DNA from 3 places in the Pseudoalteromonas rubra genome. Region 1 is predicted to be linked to each of the others. Evidence: predicted binding sites of a transcription regulator. Region 1 holds the regulator's gene; each other region holds the start of a gene.
What was found. Region 1 encodes MetJ, which represses methionine synthesis genes. Its sites were predicted from a motif close to TAGACGTCTAGACGTCTA; they were not measured.
Positions count from the first base shown of each region.

Region 2: the regulator MetJ is predicted to act here: its motif matches at 1,988-2,005, upstream of metK (methionine adenosyltransferase).
Region 3: the regulator MetJ is predicted to act here: its motif matches at 1,651-1,668, upstream of AT705_RS09285 (methylenetetrahydrofolate reductase).

Region 1 is NZ_CP013611.1:3,008,314-3,011,586, reverse strand. Features, by position in the region: gene metL (bifunctional aspartate kinase/homoserine dehydrogenase II) at 1-101, opposite strand, end outside; gene metB (cystathionine gamma-synthase) at 107-1,330, opposite strand; gene metJ (met regulon transcriptional regulator MetJ) at 1,631-1,951, shown strand; gene AT705_RS13015 (malic enzyme-like NAD(P)-binding protein) at 2,024-3,265, opposite strand.
Region 2 is NZ_CP013611.1:1,539,543-1,542,815, reverse strand. Features, by position in the region: gene AT705_RS06815 (HDOD domain-containing protein) at 1-672, shown strand, start outside; gene metK (methionine adenosyltransferase) at 736-1,887, opposite strand; gene tkt (transketolase) at 2,249-3,273, shown strand, end outside.
Region 3 is NZ_CP013611.1:2,104,444-2,107,716, forward strand. Features, by position in the region: gene AT705_RS09280 (M16 family metallopeptidase) at 1-1,411, opposite strand, end outside; gene AT705_RS09285 (methylenetetrahydrofolate reductase) at 1,713-2,669, shown strand; gene gpsA (NAD(P)H-dependent glycerol-3-phosphate dehydrogenase) at 2,731-3,273, opposite strand, start outside.

The DNA.
Region 1 (3,273 bases):
TCACCGCTCTGGCACTGCCCAATGATGATATTGGCAACCGCCTGATAACGGGCAGCCGAGCTCAGGCTCGACCCACCGAATTTATGTACTGCTTTTGTCATTTCTTCTACCACAATGCCGTATGTGCTGGCGAGAGCTTAAATGCTTTCGCATTGTCACTGGAGTTGCCTTGCGCGGCCTTCACCGCAGCAAATGCCTGCTCAAAGTCTGCTAATAAATCGTCGATTTCCTCAATCCCCACCGAAATGCGGATCAGTGTGTCACCAACACCCGCCTCAAGCCGTGCAGCCGGATCCATGCCCGCATGTGTCATGGTTGCCGGGTGACAGATCAAACTTTCAACGCCCCCCAGGGATTCTGCCAAGGAGAATTGCTTCACACTGGTCAGGAACTTAGCGGCGTCCGCCAGTTCCCCTTTAATATCAAAACTCACCATGCCGCCGAAACCTTGCTGCTGCTGTTTCGCCAGTGCGTGCTGAGGGTGGCTTTCCAGCCCGGGATAATAAACCTGGCTAACAAACTCTGATTGCTCAAGGTAACGTGCAATCGCCAGCGCATTTTCCTGATGCTGTTTAAGGCGAACATTGAGTGTACGTAAACCACGTAAAGTCAGGTAACTGTCAAACGGCGCACCGGTGATGCCGATATTGTTGGCCCACCAGGCCAGTTCATCACCCAGCTCCTCGGTTTTGGCAATCACAGCTCCACCCACAACATCAGAGTGACCATTGATATACTTAGTGGTGGAATGCACCACTATATCGACCCCAAATGCGATGGGGTTTTGCAGTGCCGGCGACAAGAAAGTGTTATCAGCGGCAACCAGCGCACCGCACTGCGCGGCGACATCCACAACAGCCTGGATATCGGTTAAGCGTAAAATGGGGTTACTTGGTGTTTCAATCCAGACCAGTTTAGGTTTAATGGCCAGAATTTCCTGCAAACTGTCACTGCGTGTCAGATCCAGTACTTTTACCCTGAGCAAACCGCGCTTTTCCAGCGAGGTAAACAAGCGATAACTGCCCCCATAACAGTCGTGTGGGATCACTAAGGTATCATCAGCATTCAATAACTGAGTCACCAGGTGAACCGCGGCCATACCCGTTGCGGTAATGATCCCCTTAGCGCCACCTTCCAGCTCCGCCAGTGTTTGCGCAAGAATATCGCGATTCGGGTTACCACTGCGGCCATAATCGTAATCGCGCTTTTTATCAAAATCCGCGAAAGAATAGGTGGTCGACAGATAAAGCGGCGGCACCACTGCACCATGATGCTTGTCAGCATCTATGCCTGTACGTACCGCTATGGTTGACTTGTTGCTTTGGCTCATAGGTCACCTGGATGAATTAGATGTTTAGACGTCTAAAAGGTTAGATGAACAAAAGTTAGAAGTCAAAACATTTATACCGCTAAATGGCTAAATAACTAGTATTTGACTATCTTTTTTAAACCGATAAAATTTCGCCACTCAACGCGAACTCTATGCTAATAAGACTGAGTATTTGAGCTTAAACTATGGCAAATGACGTGCAACATTGCCAACAGAGAGCCTACGTGTCACGGTTGGATCCATACACAGTACACAGCCTTATTCGCATTGCATCTACAACACTGAGGCAAGTACATCACTATGGCTAAATGGAACGGTGAATATATTCACCCTTATGCAGAACACGGTAAGAAATCAGAACAGGTAAAAAAGATTACTGTTTCTATCCCGCTCAACGTACTGAAAGTGCTGACCGATGAGCGCACCCGTCGCCAGGTCAACAACCTGCGTCACGCGACGAACAGTGAGTTACTGTGTGAGGCATTTCTGCATGCCTTTACCGGCCAGCCACTCCCTGGTGACGAAGATCTGCGCAAAGACAACCCGGAAAAAATCCCGGCAGAAGTCCGTCAGATCATGACGGAAATGGGTCTGGAGATCCCAGAGATAAATGAAGAATAATCTTTACAGCGCCAGTGAAAAACAGCAATAAAAAAAGCCTCACATTGTGAGGCTTTTTTTGCTCAGGTTGGCTTATGCCATGTAGTTTTCTGGCATCTCAATTTGCGCAACACCCGACTCTACCGCAGCCTCGGCAACGGCTCTGGCGATACGTGGCAACAAACGCGGGTCCATCGGCTTAGGGATGATGTAATGTTCACCAAACTCCAGGCTATTCACATCCGCTGCTTTGAGTACTTCAGCAGGCACCGGTTCTTTGGCAATGCTGCGGATTGCTTCTACCGCTGCAATCTTCATTTCATCGTTAATGGCCGTGGCACGCACGTCCAGCGCACCCCGGAAGATAAACGGGAAGCACAGTACATTGTTCACTTGGTTAGGGTAATCAGAGCGACCCGTTGCCATGATCAGATCATCACGCGCGCCATGCGCCACTTCTGGGCTGATCTCAGGGTCCGGGTTAGAACAGGCAAATACCACTGGCTTATCAGCCATTAATTTCAGATCTTCCGGTGACAACAGATCCGGACCAGAGACACCCACAAACACGTCGGCATCTTCGATCACGTCCTGTAACGTGCGCTTGTCCGTGTTATTGGCAAACAACTTCTTGTATTCGTTGAGATCATCACGGCGAGTGTGAATAACCCCTTTGCGGTCAAGCATATAAATGTGTTCACGCTGTGCGCCACACTTAATTAAAAGCTCCATACACGCGATGGCAGCGGCACCCGCTCCCAGACAAACCATAATGGCGTCATGAATGTTCTTACCCTGGATCTCCAGCGCGTTCAACATACCCGCAGCAGTGACAATCGCGGTGCCGTGCTGATCATCATGAAATACCGGCACATCACATCGCTCGATCAGCGCACGCTCAATCTCAAAACACTCAGGTGCTTTGATGTCTTCCAGATTAATACCGCCAAAGGTATCGGCAATGTTTGCAACTGTATTGATAAAGTCTTCAGTGGTACGGTGCTTAACTTCAATATCAATTGAATCCAGGCCAGCAAAGCGCTTAAATAGCAAGGCTTTACCTTCCATCACTGGTTTGGAAGCCAACGGACCCAGGTTGCCTAATCCCAAAATAGCAGTGCCATTACTGATCACAGCCACCATGTTACCTTTGCCTGTGTAACGGTATGCATTGCTGGGATCGGCTGCGATTTCACGAACCGGCTCCGCAACACCTGGGCTGTATGCCAGGGCTAAGTCTTTGACGGTTTCTGCAGGCTTGGTCAACTCTACGCTGATTTTTCCTGGAACGGGGTGGGCATGGTAATGTAACGCTTGTTCACGAAAGTCTGACATGACGCGAT
Region 2 (3,273 bases), 1.5 Mb from region 1:
AATTCTCCGGCCTATGGGATGTCCAGGACGGTGTCTGACATTAAACAGGCGGTGATGTTTCTGGGGCTCAATAGCATCACACAGATTGTTACCGGGTACTTATTGAAAGAAGCGTTCGATCAGAGTCTTTGCTGTATTTCCTTAGAGCGCTTCTGGGACAATGCCATTGATATTTCTCAGATAGCCATGCTAATTGGTAAACGGGTGCGCGCGAACGTCCCTATTGAGAACTTGCAGTTGCTAGGTTTGTTTCATGATGCCGGAATACCGGCCATGGCGATGCGTTATGACAACTACAAAGAGGTTATGACACGCGCCATTCAGCGGCCCGAATATACTCTGGCGCACTATGAGGAGGAGCTGTATCCGACCAATCACGCAGTGGTGGGTTACTATCTTGCGAGCTCCTGGAATATTCCCAAATCCATGTGTCAGATTATCTTACGCCATCATGATCCGCAGTACCTGGAAGAAGCGCGTGATGAGAGCGAACAACAGGCCTTTGCTATTCTTAAACTGGCAGAAAACCTCGCGTTCGAAGGTAAGTATTTTCGCAATTGTGCCGACTGGCATGCATTTAAAGATAAAATAATGATTGTCTTAAATATTCATGATGATGATTATGTGGATATTAAAGAAGATATTGAAGAGTTTCTGATTTCTGGGAATTAATTATTTCGAATTGCAAAACAAAAGGCGCCCTAAGGCGCCTTATCTGTAAATCTGAGTTTACAATTATAGACCAGCAGCTGCTTTAAGCGCTTCTGCTTTGTCTGTTGCTTCCCACGGGAATTCATTACGGCCGAAGTGACCGTATGCCGCAGTTGGCTGATAGATTGGACGTTCAAGGTCCAGCATAGTGATCAGGCCATAAGGGCGCAGGTCGAAGTGATCGCGGATCAATTCGATCAGACGTGCTTCTTCTAGTTTACCTGTGCCGAAGGTTTCAACACTGATAGACGTTGGCTCAGCAACACCAATTGCGTAAGACACCTGGATTTCACATTTGTCCGCAAGGCCTGCTGCGACAATGTTCTTAGCAACATAACGTGCTGCGTAAGCGGCTGAACGGTCAACTTTTGATGGATCTTTACCTGAGAATGCACCACCACCGTGACGTGCCATACCACCGTATGTATCTACGATGATTTTACGACCAGTCAGACCACAGTCACCCATTGGACCACCGATAACGAAACGGCCAGTTGGGTTGATGAAGAACTTAGTTGCTTCAGTGATAAGCTCAGCGGGTAGTACTGGCTTGATGATGGTTTCCATCACCGCTTCAACCAGATCATCCTGAGAAACTGAATCACAGTGCTGCGTTGACAGAACAACCGCGTCAATGCCCACTGCTTTGCCGTTTTCATAGGCAAATGTTACCTGTGATTTAGCGTCTGGACGCAACCAAGGCAGAGTACCATCTTTACGCACCTGTGCCTGACGTTGAACCAGACGGTGTGAGTAAGTGATTGGTGCCGGCATTAATACGTCAGTTTCGTTACAGGCATAACCAAACATTAGACCCTGGTCACCCGCACCTTGCTCTTCAGGACGAGTACGGTCAACACCCTGGTTGATGTCTGGTGATTGTTTACCAATGGTGTTCAGAATTGCACACGAGTCGGCGTCAAAACCCATATCTGAATGAGTGTAGCCAATTTCGCGTACCGTTTTACGCGTTAATTCTTCAATATCAACCCAGGCGCTAGTGGTGATTTCACCACCGACCATCACCATGCCGGTTTTTACGTAAGTTTCACACGCAACACGTGCTTTTGGATCTTGCTCAAGGATAGCATCTAGTACCGCATCAGAGATCTGATCGGCGATTTTATCCGGATGACCCTCAGAAACAGATTCAGAAGTAAATAAATGTTTTGCCATTGTATTTATGCTCACAAATATTGCGCTTCACAAACAACAGGAATAGCGCGAAAAAATCAGAGCGACATATTATCGAAAACCCGCTCGGCTGCATAGCTTTTTTACGCCTAGACGTCTAATTTTAAACCTTTGCGAAAAACGCAGTAAAAAAGTCCCCAATGACGCTAAGATTTCATTGATTTTTAATTGCAGTGGTTACCCTAATAGGTAAGAATGGGGACCAATTTTCTAATCGAGTTACCTGCATTTCGGCGTGTCATGCATTGAATTGCCACATATTAAGGTAAACGTGACAACGTCGCCACACGGGTATATTAGGTACAGATTTGCCACTCAAATGACAAAAAAAGTAGGAGACTTCATGCCATCTCGCAAAGAACTTGCAAATGCCATACGCGTTCTGTCCATGGACGCAGTTCAAAAGGCCAAATCCGGTCACCCGGGTGCCCCTATGGGTATGGCCGATATCGCAGAGGTATTGTGGCGCGATTATTTAAAGCACAACCCAAATAACCCAGATTGGGTCGATCGTGACCGCTTTGTATTATCAAATGGCCATGGCTCCATGCTCATTTATTCTCTGTTGCATTTGTCTGGTTATGATCTGTCGATCGATGAACTGAAAAACTTCCGCCAAATGCATTCCAAAACTCCAGGCCACCCTGAGTATGGTTATGCTCCAGGTATCGAAACCACGACTGGACCACTGGGCCAGGGTATCACCAATGCGGTAGGTATGGCGATTGCCGAAAAAGCACTGGCAGCACAGTTTAACCGTGATGAATACGACATCGTGAATCACTACACGTATGCCTTTTTGGGCGATGGCTGTTTGATGGAAGGTATTTCGCACGAGGCGTGTTCTTTGGCTGGTACTCTGGGCCTGGGCAAGCTCATCGCATTTTGGGATGACAACGGCATCTCTATTGACGGTGAAGTGGAAGGCTGGTTTAGCGACGATACACCAAAGCGTTTCGAAGCATATGGCTGGCATGTGATTGCAGATGTAGACGGTCATGACAGTGAGGCGATCACGGCTGCTATTGAAGCGGCGCGCGCTGAATCAGATAAGCCAACCCTGATCTGCTGCAAGACAGTCATTGGTTACGGCTCACCAAACAAGTCGGGTAGCCATGATTGTCACGGTGCACCTCTGGGGGATGACGAGATTAAAGCGGCTCGCGAATTCCTGGGCTGGGAGCACGAAGCGTTTGACATTCCTGAGTCTGTTTACGCAAAGTGGGATGCTGCGGCGCACGGTCAACAAATTCAGAGCGAATGGCTGGTTAAATTCACTGAGTACCAGATGCATTACCCTGAGCTGGCGGCAGAGTTTGAACGTCGCACCAAAGGTGAGTTACCTGTAGACTGGGCACAGAAAAGTGC
Region 3 (3,273 bases), 900 kb from region 1:
CCAGTTCAACTTCTTTATCAAACCCCGCCACTTCCGTCAGATCAGACATAGTCACTATGGTACGACCGCTGTCAACAAAATAGCGGTTGGCTACATCGCGAATATCTTCGGCGCTCACTGAATCACTGGTCGCATACAACGTGTTGATCACTTCCGGATCGCGCTCAAAATGCATGTACTCCGCCAGCATGCTGGCAATCGCCTGCGATGAGTCCAGCCCGTTCGCAAAGTTGTATTTAAGGTTAGATTTAAGTGCTGCCAGTTTGTCGCTGTCGACCAGCTCAGTGCGCGCAGTCGCATAAGTGCGGTTGATGGCATCACGCACTACGGCCAGGTCACTTTCTTCATTTACCTTCACAAAAACATGCAGCAGGCCCGGATCTTTGGTCTCAGCATTGTAGGTAAACATCTGACTGGCAATTTGCTTATCGACTACCAGCTCTTGATACAGCTCTGAGTTTTCAGAGAAATACAGTTGTGAGATCAGATCCAGTGCCGCACGATCTTTTTTCTGTGGCTCCCACGCTGTGCCTTTATAAGAAACCAATAGCCAATGACCAGGCAGGCCGTCATAATGCTCATGCACGTATCTGGCTTGCTGCTGCTTTGGCTCAACCGGAATCTCAGCAATGTAATTACCGCGCTGCCAGCCACCCCAGTGTTTTTTAACCATCTTCATAGTTTCCTGCGGATCCACGTCGCCGACAATCACAATCGAGACATATTCCGGCTTATAAAAGCGCTCAAAGAAAACCTGGCCATACGCCATCTGATCTGGCATGGCTTCGATATCTTCGAAGAAGCCCATCGTGGTGTGCTTATAGGTATGTTTATCAAAGGCTTCTTTACGCACAGCACTTAACAGCTTACGAATAGGACTGGCGTTGTTCTTCAGGTATTCACCCTTTACCGTTAAGGCTTCTGTGCGGAACTGAGACTCGCTGTAGCTCAGGTTCTGAAAGATATCCGCTTTGATCTCTAAGACCTTATCCAGGTGCTCTTTAGAGAAGTTCAGATGGTAGTTAGTATAATCATTGGTGGTATAAGCGCGGTTATCAACTCCTGAGTTTTTCAGGATATCGGCATACACATCTTGGGGGAATCTCTCTGAGCCCTTAAACATCATGTGCTCAAAAAAGTGCGCAAATCCGGTGCGACCCGGTTCAACTTCATTACGCGAACCAACAGACACGGGGATCTGTAACGAGACAACATCGGGATAATCGGTTTTCACCACCATGACGCGCAGGCCATTATCTAACTCTTCCAGGACATAGTCCTGCGCAAACACCTTTTTACTTGCCTGGGCCTGAACTTGGCCTGGCGTCTGCTCAGTCGATTGCTGAGAGGTTACGCACCCAGTCAGTGCCAGTGACACCGCCAGGCTGGTCGCCAGTAGTTTAAATTTCATATGCTTCCCTTAAATCTGTAGTGATTATTATTTTTGGCCTCGCGCAAGTGAGGCACATCGTTCCCAATTATGCCGCAATCCCGTTTGAATTCATCTTTACGCGCTCATTTTATGTAAAAAAATATGAACTGCATTGGCCCGAACAAAGCTACCGGCAAAACAACGGCTTGCTCCAAAGCCGCAAAATCATATGAAAGAATTTCATGGGTATTGAATTTGTTTCAAGAAAAAAATCTATCTAGACGTCTAAATGGCTGCTATATTAGATCCCAGAAACTGAATTTTTGCCGGAGCCAAGATCATGGCGTTATCACTACAAGAGAAAATCTTAGACCCGAACCAAGGGGTATATTTGATTGGTACGACTCCGCCCAAATCCGGTACGGAGCGAGACAAAGTTGAGCGTATTGCCACTAAGCTGCTCGACCGTCTGCACGAAATTGAATACGACGGCGTTATCGTTTACGACATTCAGGACGAAAGTAGTCGCACCAATGTGCCCCGCCCTTTTCCGTTTAAAGAAACGGTTGATCCCTGTGAGTACAGCCGCCTGGTCAAGTCTTTGTCTAAGCTGGACGTGATCACCTATAAAAGTGTAGCTCAACGCAACAGCGCTGAATTTAAGCAGTGGCTCAGCACCACCAAACAAGAGTTTGGTCTGAATAATTTAGTGCTGGTTGGCTCGCCGTCTTCGCAAGGTAAAATCAATTTACCACTGCCAGAGGCGTATCAGGCGCTGGCCCAGCACGAAGAAAACTTTTTCCTCGGTGGCGTAACTATTGCTGAACGTCATGCATCCAAACGTAATGAACACGAGCGACTGATTGAAAAAACCACCCAGGGCTGCGAGTTCTTTATTTCTCAGGCCGTCTATGATGCACAAGCCACCATAGACTTGATCACCAGCTATGCGCGCACCTGCAAACAACAAGGCATTGCACCTAAGCGGCTGATCCTGACTTTCACCCCGTGCGGCGGTGAGAAAACCTTGCAATTTATGGAATGGCTGGGCATTTCTGTGCCTGAAGCAACCAAATGGCGCATGCTGGATGCAGACAACACCCTGAGTGAATCGATCCGCATTTGTCGTGAGAATTTGGATTCAATTCTGCGTAGTTGTGCTCATCTGGATGTTCCGCTGGGACTGAATATAGAAAGCCTGACTAACCGCAAAGAAGAGATCGATGCGTCTATCAACCTCTATCGCCTGCTCAAAGCGACCATGGAGTTGACGCTGGCGGAAAAGCAGATCGCTTAGTAATTCGGAACCAATAAAAAACCGAGCACACTGGCTCGGTTTTTTATTTTCAGACATCAGGTTATTCGGACTTTTGCTCTCTGCCAAGCAGTGCCATAGCCGCTTCTTTGACGTCTTTTTGTTGATACAGCACCTGATAGATCTGCTCCGTGATAGGCATTTCAATGCCAGTACGTTTTGCCAGCAAGTACACTTCTTTGGTGTTGCGATATCCTTCAACCACCTGGCCAATGCTCTGCATGGCCTCTTCAACGTTTTTACCCTGACCCAGAGCCAGACCAAAACGTCGGTTACGAGATTGGTTGTCAGTACAAGTCAGGATCAGATCGCCCAGTCCCGCCATCCCCATAAAGGTTTCAGAGCGAGCACCCAGCGAGAGCCCCAACCGGCAAAGTTCTGCCAGACCACGGGTGATAAAGGCTGTTCTGGCATTGGCACCAAAGCCAAAACCATCTGACATACCCGCACCAATGGCGATGACGTTTTTCACTGCGCCGCCTAACTGGATACCGATAAAGTCGTCATTGCTATACACCCGGAACGAGCGACCACAATGCAGCAACTTAGCCAGCTCACCTCTGAATGCTTCGCAACGAGATGACAC